2 regions of the Litoribrevibacter euphylliae genome follow, and region 2 is predicted to be linked to the other one. Evidence: predicted binding sites of a transcription regulator. Region 2 holds the regulator's gene; the other holds the start of a gene.
The links. Region 2 encodes FliA, which starts transcription of late flagellar genes. Its sites were predicted from a motif close to CTAAAGTTNNNNNNNNNNCNGCCGATA; they were not measured.

Region 1 (8,154 bases), on a different contig from region 2:
TGTGCCGAGCATTGGCGTGATTTACGGCAAGGGGTATTCGGGCGGTGCCATTCCTTTGGCCGCAACCAACTTATTATTTGCTTTGAAAGATGCTGTATTCAGTACCATCCAGCCGCAAGGCTTGGCAGCCATCGCGCGGAAAGAACATCTTACTTGGCAAGAATGTGCTCAGAAAGTTGGAATCAATGCGGTAGAGCTGGTGTTTGATGGTGTGATTGATGGCGTGATCGATTATTCGCCGTTAGAAGAAATGCCTCAAGCAAGTTCAGAGAAAGTACGCGTGGTGAAAGAAGCCTTGTTAGCAGGCTTGGCATCCTTAATGGAACATCACGAGAAACCTTCACAGATTCGTGATCTTCGCTGGCAAACTTTGAGAAGCCGCTTAAGTTTTCAAGAGCCACACTATGAACAAGGTAAGACTTCTGAGCGTATCCATATTCAAATTCAGCCGCGTGAAGTATCTAACCTTTCAAAAGATTCACATCTTCAAGAAGAACTGCAAGGTCAGCTATTCGAACAGTGGCTAAATCGATCACAACCTTTGAGATATCATAAGCCTTTAGAGCGCTTGTGGAATACGATTCAGGCTGACACCTCTGTTGCTTCAGAGCTGTCGGGTCGAATCGGTCAAAGTATTGATGATCAGCAATTTCAGAAGATCGAAGCTCTCTCGTTAGCCTTGGCAATTGAGTTTTTTCATCAATGGCAAGGGCAGTTGGGTTGCTATCTAGATCAATTCAAAGCGTATCTTCAGCAAGCAGACTCCTCATCGCTGTTTGAGTTTATTGCAGATCAGGCTCGTGGGGATCTTCAAAGCCCAGCGCTTTCTCTGACTGATTTTGTAGCAGTGAAAGAAATTCAAGAATTGGTGTTGCATCACTTAGAGTTATTGAAACTTCTTGATGTCAGTTATGACGTGTTTCTGTCGGAAATCTGCTCAGTGGCTTGGGAGTATTCACTCAAGCAAACGCTTTCTGTGGAAACGGTTCAAAAGCTATTGCGTTCAGCACAAGTGATCGCGGCGGAACAAGGCATCAATCGCGAGCGTGCCCAACGTTTCTTGAATTGGTTACATCATTTGGAAGAGCAAGGATTGTTGAGTAACCTTGTTACCCGAATGAACGACTGGAAGCTTCGACAATTTCCTCAGACCGATCCGGTACTTTTCGTCGTGGCGGGGTATTTTGTCAGTACTTTGTTAACCCGGTTGTATTGGCATCAGGTACGAGGCATTCCGTTCTCAGGCGCCTTTCAACCAAGACATATTGGACGACAGAAGAATTTCTGGCACCGCTTAACGCAGGCGTCCCGAAACGTGCGCATTCAACAAGTATTGAATGAAACCAAGACACAACGAATGATCTCTCCGCAATCCTGGATTGATCTTCTGTTTGAGAACTTTCAACCTTTGGATCAGGAACTGGTAACGAAAGATCCCAAAGTATTCCCGGGCTTTGCGAAGCGCATAAATCAGGTGTTGGACAATTCAGGTACACCGTGTGGTTTGTTGACGGGCGTGGGTGCGCTTAAGTCTCAGGTGAACACAGCACACACCAAACACCAAGTGGGCTTGTTTGTAAGCAACAGCGATTTCCAAGCGGGTGCCTTTGACATGGCATCGGCTGAGAAATTGTGTCGATTATTGGAGCGGGCATCAGTGGCAGGCATTCCTGTCATTGGATTGGTGTCCTCGGCTGGGATGCAAACCAAGGAAGGTGCTTCTGCTTTATTTTCCATGGCCGTTGTCAATGAAGCCATTTCCCGCTTTACCGAGGCGGGTGGCCGAATGATGATCATTGGTTATGGCGATTGTACCGGAGGTGCGCAAGCGAGTTTCGTGACGCACCCGAATGTCGATACCTATTACTTGTCTGGCACTAATTTACCTTTTGCAGGCCAGGTTGTTGTACCAGAACATCTGACACTTCAGGCAACGCTATCGAATTATCTCACCGAGCGCCGCTGGGGAGATAATGACCGCTTAGTGATGAGAGGGCTTATTCGTCATCCTTTCTTTGCTGGTCTGGATCGTAGATTAAAAGAAATTGATCCGTCTCTTACGCTATGCGAACTCAATCTGAATGACGTTTTGGAAACGTGGTTGAGTGAGAATGGCAGTTTAACCAGCATTGCTGATGCGCCGATTAAACAGAAACAGTACAACAAAATTAAACAGCTACTTATTCACGCGCGTGGTTGTACTGCCATTCGTTTGATTGATGCGGCTCATGCGGCCAATAAACAGGTGGTATTGGTTCAATCAGACCCAGATATGAATTCAGTTGCGGCTGACTCCTTGGGTATTGGTGATCGTCTGGTCTGTTTGGGTGGCCAAAGTTCGGAAGAAAGTTATCTTAGTGCTCATTCGGTCTTGCGCGTTGCAGAGTTAGAGCAGGTGGATGCATTGCATCCCGGAATTGGCTTTCTCTCTGAAAATGCCGATTTTGCGGCGGCTTGTTTGGAAAAGGATCTGAATTTCATCGGTCCGGAAGCTTCTTCGATTGCAAGAATGGGAGACAAGGCGCAAGCCATTGCGACCGCAAGAGCTGCGCATGTTCCTACGGTGCCGGGCAGTGATGGGGTGGTTGCAACACTGGCTCAAGCAAAACAAGTCATGGCTGAAATCGGCGTCCCCTTGTTAATTAAAGCCAGCCACGGTGGTGGTGGCAAAGGCATTGGAACCGTTCAGTCACCTGACGAATTGGAAGCAACGTTTTTACGAGTCCAACAGGAAGCCAAAAGTGCTTTCGGTTGTGGTGATGTTTACATCGAGCGTTTGCTGGAATCGGTTCGTCACATCGAAGTTCAGGTGTTACGAGACAGTCTCGGTAATTTCCGAATGATGGGGATTCGAGATTGTTCTGCACAGCGCAATCGCCAGAAAATCATTGAAGAATCTGGTGAGTATGTGCTCACTCAAGAGCAAATTTATGCATTGAATACCTGGTCTGCTGGTTTATCTCATCGTATCAACTATGTGGGCGCAGGCACGGTAGAGTTTCTTTACGATTTAGAACGAAATTGTTTCTACTTCATGGAGATGAATACGCGTCTTCAGGTGGAGCACATCGTTACCGAAATGACCGCTGGTGTGGACTTGGTAGAACAGCAGTTCCGAATCGCAGAAGGCCATAGCATTGCTGAACTGCCGGAAGCGGTGGTTCAGACCGGTCATGCGATTGAAGTGCGGATCAATGCGGAATCCATTTCTAAGGATCAAACCAAAGGTGAGTTAGTGGTTACTCCGGCGACGGGACGTTTTACCAAAGTCCATATCCCGGAAAAAGACTACGCTCGTGTTCTGTGTGTTGCCGCGAAAGGCAAAGAAATGACGCCATTTTATGACAACTTGGTCGCTCAAGTTGTAGTTCATGGCAAAGACAGAGCTGAAGCGATTGCTCGATTAAGTACTTACCTGGATGAACTGGTCATCAGCGGAGTGGACACTAACTTACCTCTGATCAAAGCGCTGCTGAAGAGTAGCGATTTTATCTCTGGCGAAATCACCACAGCTTTTGTTGAAGAGTGGGTGGCAGAAGACTCGTCAGCAGAAGACAGTGACTTTCTAGATACTCTGGCCAACCGAGCCAATGAGAAAGCAGATTCAAGCACGGCTCTGATCGAACATGATGGAAGTGAGTACCTACTTAAGCTTCCAAATACCGGAGTCGTTTATGCGGCGCCATCACCGGACAGCGCGCCTTTTGTTAAATCCGGCGATGTGATTTCTGGTGATCAAACGCTTTTATTGCTGGAAGTAATGAAGATGTTTATGCCCGTCACGTTAAGTCATTTCTTTAAAAACGCGTCAGGTAAGGACAAGTACCGTGTGATGCATTGTCGAGACTTGGATGGTCAATATTTGCAACAAGGAGAAGTGGTGTTGACGCTGAAAAAATTATAGAGAACTTCTCGTCATAGAGGACCTCTCTATGTCTTACAAAACCCGAATTTACCAACTGAATATGTAAATAGAAAGGAACAAAAAATGTCAGATTTAACTAAGAAAATTCAAGCAATCATCAGTGAGCAATTAAGTGTTGAACTAGACCAAGTCACTGAAAAAGCGTCTTTCACTGAAGACTTAGGCGCAGATTCTTTGGATACCGTGGAGTTGGTTATGGCTCTGGAAGAAGAGTTTGAAATTGAGATTCCTGACGAAGTCGCGCAAAACGTGAAGACCGTTGAAGATGTGATTAAGTTGATTACCGAAGAAGCCGCAACGGCCTAATGATATGCTGGAGCTTACTGAAGCCCATCTCTTCAGTAGGCTCCGTCCTCTCTTATTCAGAAGTCTCCTGGTATCGTCTCTAGCTTTCCAAGTCTTTTCTGTATTGTTTTGGGCTCATGCCCGTCCAGCGTTTGAAGGCGCGACTGAAGGCGCTCAGCTCTGAAAATCCTAAGACAAAGGCAATTTCACTCAGAGAGTGATTCTTATCCTTGATGATTTCCAACGCTTTTTCCTGGCGGATTTCTTCCACCAGTTCCTGGAATACCAAGTTCTCTTTTTTCAACTTGCGATAGAGTGTTTGTCGACTCATGTGCAGACGTTGTGCGACACGATCAATATCCGCCTGACCGTGCGGTAGTAATTCCAGCACAATGTCTTTTACTTTGTCGCCAATCTTACGTTTGAACAAACGGGTATTAATCGCTTCGGCATAACGTTGTAATGCGGAGCGAACATAGGGGTTTTTCTGTTTTGGGCTGAACTGTAAAAAGCGGCTGGCGAAGGTAATGCTGCACACGTCTTGATCAAATTCGACCGGGCAACCAAACAGCTTTTCGTATTCTTCTGCGTAAGGCGGAGCCGGGTGAGCAACACCGATTCTTTCCATGCGAATTTCATCGTTCACAAATTGCTTGGTACGTTGCACTGCTAAAGCCAGTGTGCGTTCCATGTCCTGTTGGCAATAAAATTCAGGCTTATGGTGATGGAACTCAATGACGGAGAGGCTGCCTTGCTTATCAAAGGTCAGCTCAATGCCATTGTTAACTAAGCTGAACAAGCGAACGTATTGCTCGATACCTTGTTCCAGGGAATCACTGTGAACCAATACATTGGCGACTAAACCCATTAATTCGGCACTGCTCAGTTGTCCTACGTGCAAGCCGATGGCAGGGTCTTGAGTCAGGGATTTGGCTTTTTCCCAAAGCTGGTGGTATTGAGTGATGGGGAGGCGTGCTTCTTGATCGTCCAGAGTGGCCGGAGAAATGTCTAATTCTTCCAGCAATTGTGCCTGGCTGTGTTCATCAAGGAAGTCATTGTTTCTCAAATAATGAAGTACGGAGCGAGCAGAAGAAATACTAACCGTGGTTTCGTTCATTTATGTCTGCTGCTCCTTCAAAGACTTGTTAACCGCTTGTTAACTATATGTATGTCCGTTTTTAAGCATAGCAAGCTTTTATTAAAGAATTACTCACCAAATTGTTCAAAATCTTCCATGCTGACTTCTTCTTTGGCTTCCTCGATACCTTTTGGTGGCCAGCCTCCCATACGCATCCACTTATTCACAATTTCACAGAAGAGTTCGGCTGTTTTTACGGTGTCGTATTTCGCTGAGTGGGCTTCTTTGTTATCGAAATCTATGTCTGCTGCGATACAGGCTTTTGCTAAAACGGTTTGTCCGTAAGCCAAACCAGCTAAGGTGGCGGTATCAAACGTCGAGAACGGGTGGAAAGGATTGCGCTTGATGTCACATCGTTCGGCAGCGGCCATCACAAAGCCGTGATCGAACGTTGCGTTGTGGCCAACTAAGATCGCACGATTACAGCCTTCATTTTTTACTTTTTTACGAACGACCTTAAAGATTTCTGCTAAAGCTTCTTGTTCGGTGACTGCACCACGATTTGGATCATTAGGGTCAATACCTGTGAATTCAAGAGCGCTTTTCTCAAGGTTTGCACCTTCAAAGGGATGAACCGGGAAGTCGATGACTTGGTCGATGTGAAGCCAACCTTCTTCGTCCATGTGTAAACACACAGCACAGATTTCCAGGAGCGCGTCGGTTTTGGCGTTGAAGCCAGCGGTCTCAACGTCAATTACAACCGGCATAAAGCTGCGGAAACGTTGAGCGAATAGAGATTTTTCTGAATCAGACACAGGTGGGAATTCCTTGGGTTGTTCGTTGCTGATAAACAGCCTGGCTAACATTAGCGTGGCCGCTCATTTTACTTGCTCTGGCGCTGTTAAACCAGATGCTTGCTCTTTACATCGAGGTTTTTTCAGAAATTCACTTTTGGTAACCATCTACCAACCATTCTGTAACTGAGGTTAACGGAGAGGGTGTGATTTAAGGACTAAAATAACTTTAGTTTTTGAAGCTCGTGCCGATAGGCAAAGATGTGAGGGTAAGTTTAAGCTCTGACGGGCGTTGTACCTATTAACAACAAGAGTAACTTCCAGAGTATTTGGAATCGTGTTTATTAGTTTCAGACTCAGATAGCGATCGGAATCAAAACGTGCGTAAAACTAGGTTAAAAACGAAGCACTGGTTGACTCAAACTTTGTTGGTCAAACTGGTGTTAATCATCGCAACAGCGGCATTGCCTGTGATGGCAAATGTACCGGCTGTTACCTATATGGCATCGTATGATGATAGCGAGTGGAAGCTGGAGTCTTCCGTGTTTGCCTGTTCGCTTTCTCAGGAAATTCCTTCGTATGGCCGAGGTGTGTTTTACCGCCGTGCCGGTGAAAAGATGGTGTTCTTTCTTCAAACGCCTTACAACCAAATGCGTAAAGGCCAAGCCTCTTTAGTGATTGAACCCCCGACTTGGCGTCCTGGAAATCCGGCACGTCACATGGGGTATGTGGACGTGATTTCTGGGGATAAACCATTCCAAGTGGAGCCTGAGCGTGCAAGCTCTATGCTGGCAAGCCTGAATAATGGTTTTGTTCCGATGTTTACTCGTAAAAGTTGGTACGAACCAACTGAACCTTCTATTCGAGTAGGATTGAGTGCGTTTGATTTTGATCCTATTTATCGCGACTTTCTTGGCTGTGTTAGTCAGCTTCTGCCCGTCAATTTTGACCAAATCAAACGTTCCGTGGTGTTTTATGACAGCGGCGGTTTGTATCCGGAAGAAAAATACTACCAGTTGATGGATTACATCATCATGTACATCAAGGCTGATCCTGCTGTGTCGTCAGTAATTGTGGATGGTCACACGGATGACATTGGACGCCGCTTTAAGAACCGTGAATTATCTCGTGAACGGGCTGAGCATATAACGAATTACTTTGTTAAAGCCGGTATTCAGGAAGATCTGATCACCACGCGTTATCACGGTGAACGTTATCCAGTGGTAAGAAACCTTGGTCAAGATGGTCGTAAGCGAAATCGTCGTGTGACCATTCGTTTAGAGCGCGATGAACCTTTCCGTCCGAGCAATTTAGAGTTCTTCTAAGCTCGACTTTTGCTTCAAGTCTTTGTGTTAAAAAGCCAAGGTGTTGCCTTGGCTTTTTAGGTTCAAGTTTCATTCTCCTCAGTGGAAGAGGATTTATTGGGATATTCATCGGAAATACTAGGAATACGTCTCTGTCGCCAGTACAATAGGCCGATTTTTTAGTATCGATGCCAGTATTTACGCCCAATTAGGTAAGGAGCCCAAATCGATGAGTGACGTGAAAAAGGTCGTTCTAGCTTATTCCGGTGGTTTAGACACCTCAGTAATCGCTAAGTGGTTATCAGAAGAATACAACTGTGAAGTTGTGACGTTTACTGCGGATCTAGGTCAAGGTGAAGAAGTTGAGCCAGCGCGTGCAAAAGCTGAAGCGCTAGGTATCAAAGAAATCTACATTGATGACCTTCGTGAAGAGTTTGCTCGCGATTTTGTATTCCCAATGTTCCGTGCAAATGCGGTCTATGAAGGTGAATACCTTTTAGGTACGTCAATTGCTCGTCCTCTGATTTCCAAGCGTTTGATTGAAATTGCCAATGAAACAGGTGCGGACGCTATTGCTCACGGTGCAACCGGTAAGGGTAATGATCAGGTTCGTTTCGAGTTGGGTGCATACGCACTTAAGCCGGGCGTTAAAGTGATCGCTCCATGGCGTGAGTGGGATCTGAACTCCCGTGAGAAGTTGATGGCTTACTGTGAGAAGCACAATATCGCGGTTGAGCAGAAGAAAGGTAAGAAATCTCCATATTCAAT
Region 2 (8,154 bases):
AAGGCGCTGCGAACTTTAAAGCCTTCTTAACCTTGCCATGTACAGCAAATAAGAGTGTTTTAACAAGAATACTTGATAATTATCAAGACTTTAGCTTGAATGGATGTATTCTTACGAAAATTGATGAAACAGGTTCGCTAGGAGAGCTACTTAGCATCTTGGTTGAGCGTGTAATGCCTGTATCTTTTATCACCAACGGACCTCGTATTCCTGATGATATTGAAAGTGCAAATGCAGGGAATTTGGTGAGTAAGGCTGTGTATATGTATCAGCAGTCTAATGGTGGAGTATCGGCCTTCGATACTGAGTTGAGACAAGCGGAACGGGCGTTATCTGATCGTAGAATCGCTTGATCCAGGATTTATAGTGGTTTGCAAATTGTGTCACTATTGAATCCCAGAAAGTAATAATGTGCCACGGGAGTAGGTATGAGTAGTAGTCCGGTACAAGTCATAGCAGTAACAGGTGGTAAAGGCGGCGTTGGTAAAAGTAACGTTGCTTTAAACCTTGGGATTGCCTTGTGCGAGAAAGGACGTAGAACCGTTCTATTGGATGCGGATTTAGGATTGGCGAATATCGATATTTTGTTAGGTATTTCGTCAACTAAAACCTTGGAAAACGTGTTGGACGGGGAATGCGATCTACAGGACATTATGGTGCCTGGGCCAATGGGGCTTAAGATTGTGCCGGCATCATCTGGTACAAAACATATGGTTAACTTGTCTTCTCAGCAGCATGCAGGTTTAATCCATGCGTTCAGTGAAGTCGCGCATCAAATGGATGTGCTGATTGTGGATACAGCGGCAGGCATCGCTGATGATGTGATCAGTTTTGTTCGGGCGTCTAATGAAGTTTTAGTGGTTGTGACTGATGAGCCGACGTCAATAACGGATGCCTATGCATTAATTAAGCTGCTGAATCGGGATTATGGGATGTACCGTTTCCGGGTTGTGGCAAATATGGTGAAAACGCAACAAGATGGTCGTAATTTGTTTGCTAAACTCACCAAAGTAACAGATAGATTTTTAGATGTAGCTTTGCAGTATGTCGGTTGTGTTCCATTTGATGAATCTGTCAAAAAAGCGGTGCAACGTCAAAAAGCTGTATTAGAGGCCTATCCAAGATCGAAAGCTTCAGTCGCTATTCGAGCTTTGGCTCAAAAGGCAGACGCTTGGCCTTTGCCAACGTCGTCAAAAGGACATCTGGAATTTTTTGCAGAGCAGCTGGTTCACTACAACGTAGGTTAATCATGTTGATTCTGCTAAAACCATCAAAGACTGAAGAACGTATAGGGTATTGCTATGGCTGCAGTTAATGGGGTTGCTATGTATTCAGAGACGGATCCGAAAAGTTCCCAAGCCCTTGTCCAGCAGTATGCCGGTCTGGTAAAGAAAATTGCTACCCATTTAATGGGGCGATTACCGCCGTGTGTTCAATTGGATGATTTAATCCAGTCAGGCATGATTGGTCTTCTTGAGGCCGCGAAGAAATACGACGCGTCTAAAGGGGCTAGTTTCGAAACTTACGCGGGAATTCGTATTCGGGGTTCCATGTTGGATGAAATTCGTCGAGGCGATTGGGCGCCACGATCGGTGCATAGAAATAGCCGCCGGGTGTTGGATGCCATCAAGCAAGTCGAAGGGCAAACCGGCCGTGACGCGCAAGATCATGAAGTTGCTAAAGAATTAGGTATATCGGTCGATGAATACCACAGTTATCTACAGGATTCGGTTGGCAGTAAACTATTTAGCTTTGAAGAGTTAATCGCCGAAGGTGAGTATCAGCAGGATGATATCCATGGTACTACCCCTGGTCCTTTTGATGATGTTGCCAAGCAACGTTTTCGCAGAAAACTAACCGAAGCAATTACACGTTTACCTGAGCGAGAACGTTTAACGTTGGCGCTGTATTACAACGAAGAATTAAACTTGAAGGAAATTGGTGAGATTTTGGGGGTAAGTGAATCGCGGGTAAGTCAGATTCACAGTCAAGCGGCTCATAGATTAAAATCAAGACTGCTTGAATGGAATGACGAGACTGCGTAAAAACGGCATAATAACTGGATAGTCTAGAACTAACGGCTACACTTATCTTACAACCATATTCGAAGGGAAAAATCATTTTCCATCAAGGTCTTGGGAGGTCATCTTGGACAAGAATATGAAAATTCTAATAGTTGACGATTTTTCAACTATGAGAAGAATTATTAAAAACCTTTTGAAAGATTTGGGATTCACAAATACTCAAGAGGCAGATGATGGAAGTACAGCGTTACCTATGTTGAAAACAGGTGACTTTGACTTCCTTATTACTGATTGGAACATGCCAGGCATGACAGGGATTGATTTGCTTCGAGCTGTTCGTGCTGATGATGCGTTATCACACATGCCCGTGTTGATGGTAACTGCGGAAGCAAAGCGTGAGCAAATCGTAGCAGCCGCGCAGGCGGGGGTGAACGGTTACGTTGTTAAGCCTTTTACCGCTCAAGCGTTGAAAGAAAAAATCGAAAAAATCTTTGAACGTGTAGAAGCCGGTTAAGTATCTGTGACCGTTCTCTAAGGGGAACCGAATGTCTGAGAAAAAAAGCGGTCACCTGGATGACTTTCAGGAATCGATCCGTGAACACACCAAAGCACTTACCGAAGCCGTAGAGGCAGGGGATTTCACAAGTGCTATTCAACATGTACAAAGCTTGTCCGACGTAAGAGACCAGAGTCTATATAAGGAAATTGGTCGCTTAACGCGAGCTTTGCATAATTCTATCAAAAACTTTGAAATAGACATTTCTGAGCAAAATGCAGAAATGTCTCAGATGGCTGACGCATCCGATCGTTTGGATTACGTTATTCAATCTACGAATAAAGCCGCTAACAAAACCATGGATCTCGTTGAAGAAACTATTCCTGTTGTAGATGGCCTCAAAGCGGAAGCTTCAGAGCTGTCATCTGAATGGGGGCGGTTGCTTCGTAGGGAAATGGATGTCTCGGAATTTCGAAACCTCTATAAGCGCATTGATGAGTTTTTGAAAAAGGTGGACGGTTCCAGTGGGACTATGTCATCAAACCTTTCTAACATTTTATTGGCTCAGGACTATCAAGATCTGACAGGTCAGGTAATTCAGAAAGTAATCAAGCTGGTTAAAGGTGTTGAGGAAGATCTTGTTGGCTTGGTGAAAATGGCTGGTTTGGTCGAACGCATTACTGGCATCGAAAACACTCAAGAAGTTACAGACGCCGCCGATGAACTGTTAGCAGAGGGTCCTATCGTTGACGCTGAAGAGCGTGAGAATGTAGTGACCAGTCAGGATGAGGTGGATGACTTGTTGTCCAGCCTGGGATTCTAAGGAGTCATTGAATGAGTTTCGAGGCCGATGAAGAAATCCTCCAGGATTTCCTTGTAGAGTCAGGAGAAATTTTGGAGCTGCTTCAAGAGCAATTGGTCGACCTGGAGCAGAGACCAGAAGATAAAGATTTATTAAACGCGATTTTCCGTGGTTTCCACACCGTTAAAGGTGGGGCCGGTTTCCTTCAATTAACGAATTTAGTTGAATGCTGCCATGTTGCGGAAAACGTGTTTGATATCTTACGTAATGGTCAGAGATCTGTTACTTCTGAGTTGATGGATGTGGTATTGCAAGCGTTGGATGCGGTCAACGAAATGTTTGATTGTGTTAGAAACCGCGAAGAATTACCTGCGGCTGATCCTCAGCTCATTGCAAGCCTTGAAACTTTAGCCAGACCAGAAAGTGAAGACGCGCCTGCAGCGGCAGAGCCTGTTGCTGAGGCAGCACCGGCCGATGCTGCTGATGCTGAGTTTGATCAAATGGTTGCGGCATCTCAAGACTCATCTGGCGCCGATACTTCTGATGACTTATTCGATATGGATAATTCTTCTCCGTCTTCGGGCGCTGGTGGTGATGACGAAATCACCGAAGAAGAATTTGAAGCATTGTTAAATGAATTGCATGGCGAAGGAGGTTCTCCTTCCGCTTCTAAAGCTAAGGTAGAAAGCGCTACGCCACCTCCTGAATCTCCTAAACCTGCTACCCCGGCGACGGGTGGGGGAGATGATATTTCCGAAGATGAGTTTGATGCTTTATTGGATCAACTTCATGGCGCAGGCAAAGGACCTAGTGCTTCTAAGCCTGCTGACTCGCCCGAACCTGCAGCCGCGGCACCTAAGCCTGCGGGCTCGGCCACTGGTGATTTAATCACTGATGATGAGTTCGAAAATCTGTTGGATGAATTGCATGGGGCAGGTAAAGGACCGACAGCGGTAGGTACAAGTGAACCTGCAGCTAAGGCACCGGCACCTCAAGCTCCACCTGCGGCTTCCACACCGAAAGAAGAACCAAAGCCTGCTGTTCAGCCTACTGCTCCGGCGGCGCAAAAACCTGCTCCGGCTGCAGCGCCTAGAGCACAAGGTAAAGATAGTGCAGCGCCAACCGAAACCACCGTTCGAGTAGATACTAAACGTCTTGATGACATCATGAATATGGTGGGCGAATTAGTACTCGTGCGTAACCGTTTGGTTCGTTTGGGAATGTCCAGCAGCAACGAAGACATGTCCAAGGCAGTTTCGAATCTGGATGTAGTCACCGCTGATCTTCAAACGTCAGTGATGAAGACTCGAATGCAGCCGATTAAGAAAGTCTTTGGCCGTTTTCCACGGGTTGTTCGAGATCTTGCTCGTACACTTAAGAAAGAAGTTAATCTTGAGTTGGTGGGTGAAGATACCGACTTGGATAAGAACCTCGTTGAAGCCTTGGCCGACCCTTTGGTTCACTTGGTTCGAAATGCAGTGGATCACGGCGTTGAAATGCCTGAAGTTCGAGAATCTAATAGTAAACCTCGAACCGGTAAGGTTGTACTGTCTGCAGAACAAGAAGGCGACCATATTTTATTAAGTATCACCGATGATGGCGGTGGTATGAATCCAGAAAAACTGCGCCAAAAAGCTGTTGAAAAAGGTTTGTATGATCAGGACGCAGCGGATCGCTTGAGTGATAAAGAAGCCTTCAATTTAATCTTCCATCCTGGTTTCTCTACTAAAGAGCAAATTTCTGACGTTTCGGGTCGAGGCGTTGGTATGGATGTTGTGAAAACTAAAATTTCACAACTCAACGGTACCATTGATGTTGACTCCGAAATTAACAAGGGTACTCGTATTTCGATCAAAGTACCTTTGACCTTGGCAATTATGCCGACGCTGATGGTTATGCTGGAAGAGCAGGCTTTTGCCTTCCCTCTGGTGAGTGTAAATGAAATTTTTCATTTGGATATTACTCAGACCAACATCGTTGATGGACAAGAAGTGATTGTTGTTCGTGAGAAGGTTTATCCTCTCTTCCACCTTAAACGCTGGTTAGTACGACGTTCTCAAGTGGCTGAATCTGAAGATGCTACCGCACATGTCGTTATTGTTTCGGTCGGGACACAACGAGTTGGTTTCGTTGTTGATCAGTTAATTGGACAGGAAGAGGTCGTTATCAAACCTCTTGGTAAGATGTTGCATGGAACGCCGGGAATGGCGGGTGCTACAATCACCGGTGATGGTCGTATTGCCTTGATTCTTGATGTGCCTAGTATGTTAAGCAACTATGCATCCAAATCCATGAGTAATTATAAATAAGTTAATATCCCGGAGTACCAATGGCAGTAAAAGTTCTGGTAGTTGATGATTCAGGTTTTTTCAGACGTCGTATCAGTGACATCTTAAACGCAGCCAGAAACATTGAAGTTGTTGGTACTGCCTCAAACGGGGCCGAGGCGGTTGATCTGGTTCAAAAGTTACAACCGGATATTGTAACAATGGACTTCGAAATGCCTGTGATGGATGGTATTACTGCTGTCCGCGAAATCATGAAGGTTCGGCCAACACCTGTCATTATGTGTTCTTCACTGACGTTTGACGGCGCCAGAGTGACGTTGGATGCTTTGGAAGCGGGTGCGGTCGATTTCTTGCCAAAGAACTTTGAAGATATTTCAAAAGATCCTGGCAAGGTTCAGAAAATTCTTGCTGAAAAGATTCGTGAAGTCGCTGGTTCGAAGACGTCTAATACGCTTCAGTTTAAATCAACTGGCGACAAAAAAGCTGATATGAAGGCGAAGCGGGAAGCGATTCGAGAAGCCCTGAAGTCTTCTCATACATCGACGGCTCCCACTGCATCACCAAAAACTCCGGCACCTCAAGTCACCAGAGAAACGAAACCGACAGAGACTCGAACAGCACCGACTCCTGTACCAAGGCGTTCGGGGTCAAGCATTCGTTCGTCGGATGTTAAATTGGTAGCCATTGGGACATCGACCGGTGGCCCTGTCGCTCTGCAACGAATACTCACGACTCTACCTGCGAACTTTTCTAAACCCATTGTGTTAGTTCAGCATATGCCAGCCAATTTTACGGCAGCGTTTGCAGATCGTCTGAATCAGATTTGCAAAATTAAGGTGAAACAAGCAGAAGACGGTGACCAATTGCAGCCTGGCGTCGCACTGTTAGCTCCTGGTGGCAAGCAAATGATGATCGACAAACGAAATGGCGGGACTGTTCGTATCATCGAAAGTGACAAGCGCTTGAATTATAAGCCATGCGTTGATGTGACTTTTGGCTCGGCTGCCAATGTTTATCATGGTGGCGTTTTAGGGATCGTACTAACCGGCATGGGCGCAGATGGAAAAGATGGTTCTGCGTTATTGAAAAAAAACGGTAGTTCCGTATGGGCGCAAGATCAAGACAGTTGCGTCATCTTCGGGATGCCGATGGCGGTCATTAATGGGGGCTTTGCAGATGATGTGCTGAGTCTTGATCAGATTGCACAAAAGCTGGTGAATGAGGTCTCTTAACAATGGATGTGTTAAGTCTATTCGGGTTAATACTCGGTGTAGGCGCAGTTCTTTTCGGTAACTTCTTGGATGGCGGCCATATTACCATGCTTGGTAATTTGGCTGCTTTCGTGATTGTTGTCTTGGGTACTATCGGTGCTATGTTGCTCCAAACAACGCCAAGAGCGTTTAATCACGCCTTGAAGTTAACCAAGTGGATTTTTCTTCCGCCAATTGTCGATTTTGAGCGTGGCATCGAACAAATTATGTTTTGGAGTACCACCGCTCGAAAAGAAGGGTTGCTTGGTTTGGAAGGTATGGCGGATACCGAGGTCGACCCTTTTGCCCGTAAAGGCCTTCAGTTATTAGTGGACGGTGCTGAACCGGAAACCATTCGACATACCATGGAAATGGTGATTGAACTGGAAGAACATCGTGATCTGGGCGCAGGTTTATTTTGGGAAGGCATGGGCGGCTATGCACCAACCATAGGTATCATTGGTGCAGTACTGGGCTTGATTCATGTTATGACGAACCTTGGTGAACCTGAGTTGCTGGGTAAAGGTATTGCCACTGCATTCGTTGCAACTATTTATGGTGTGGGCTCTGCTAACCTTTTGTTTTTGCCTATAGGGGGGAAACTCAAAAGCTTAGTGATTACTCAAGCCGAGTATAAGCAGATGATCGTTGAGGGCTTAGTGGCTATTTCCGAAGGGGAAAATCCTAAAGCCATTGGTTCAAGGCTTCAAAGTTTCATTGAACGATAAGCGTTAATCCCAACCTCTAAGGTAAGATGGAATGGCTCGCAGACGAGTAAACTTACATGGGCCTAGTCATGAGCGCTGGCTGATTTCGTACGCTGACTTTATCACTCTTATGTTTGCCTTTTTCGTGGTCCTCTACGGAATATCTTCCGTGAATGAAGGTAAATATAAAATTCTAGCTTCTAATCTAATAGGTGTGTTTAATGCGCCACCTACCTCTAGTGATCCTATTCAGGTGGGCGATGTTGCTCGCCAAATTCCGGTAACGGAAAACAGAATTATTATTCAACCAAGTACTACTGCCGTTCAGGAAACATCTGCAAGTGTGCCACAAGAAGCTGATATGCCTGAATTACAAGAAGCCTTTGAGCAGGGGTTTGAAGGGTTGTTGAAAGAAGGGATTATGTCCCTGGAAGGGAGTGAAGATTGGCTGGAGATTTCGTTAGGTACTGAAGTGCTTTTTACCACGGGGGGCGCAGAACCAACGCGTAAATCGGTGGATGTGATTGCTGATATAGCGATGATTCTTGGTGGTTATTCCAACCCGATACAGGTAGAAGGGCATACCG

Region 1: ACFOEK_RS07735 (flagellar protein MotY) is a predicted target of FliA. The motif match lies at 6,310-6,336, and genes of this name have one in related genera.

The regions. Positions count from the first base shown of each region.
Region 1 is NZ_JBHRSZ010000004.1:36,066-44,219, forward strand. Features, by position in the region: gene ACFOEK_RS07715 (ATP-binding protein) at 1-3,904, shown strand, start outside; gene ACFOEK_RS07720 (acyl carrier protein) at 3,989-4,231, shown strand; gene ACFOEK_RS07725 (AraC family transcriptional regulator) at 4,311-5,327, opposite strand; gene rnt (ribonuclease T) at 5,417-6,103, opposite strand; gene ACFOEK_RS07735 (flagellar protein MotY) at 6,463-7,407, shown strand; gene ACFOEK_RS07740 (argininosuccinate synthase) at 7,616-8,154, shown strand, end outside.
Region 2 is NZ_JBHRSZ010000002.1:129,625-137,778, reverse strand. Features, by position in the region: gene flhF (flagellar biosynthesis protein FlhF) at 1-353, shown strand, start outside; gene ACFOEK_RS02380 (MinD/ParA family protein) at 429-1,247, shown strand; gene ACFOEK_RS02375 (RNA polymerase sigma factor FliA) at 1,302-2,045, shown strand; gene cheY (chemotaxis response regulator CheY) at 2,161-2,538, shown strand; gene ACFOEK_RS02365 (protein phosphatase CheZ) at 2,570-3,343, shown strand; gene ACFOEK_RS02360 (chemotaxis protein CheA) at 3,355-5,631, shown strand; gene ACFOEK_RS02355 (protein-glutamate methylesterase/protein-glutamine glutaminase) at 5,652-6,842, shown strand; gene ACFOEK_RS02350 (flagellar motor protein) at 6,845-7,588, shown strand; gene ACFOEK_RS02345 (flagellar motor protein MotB) at 7,620-8,154, shown strand, end outside.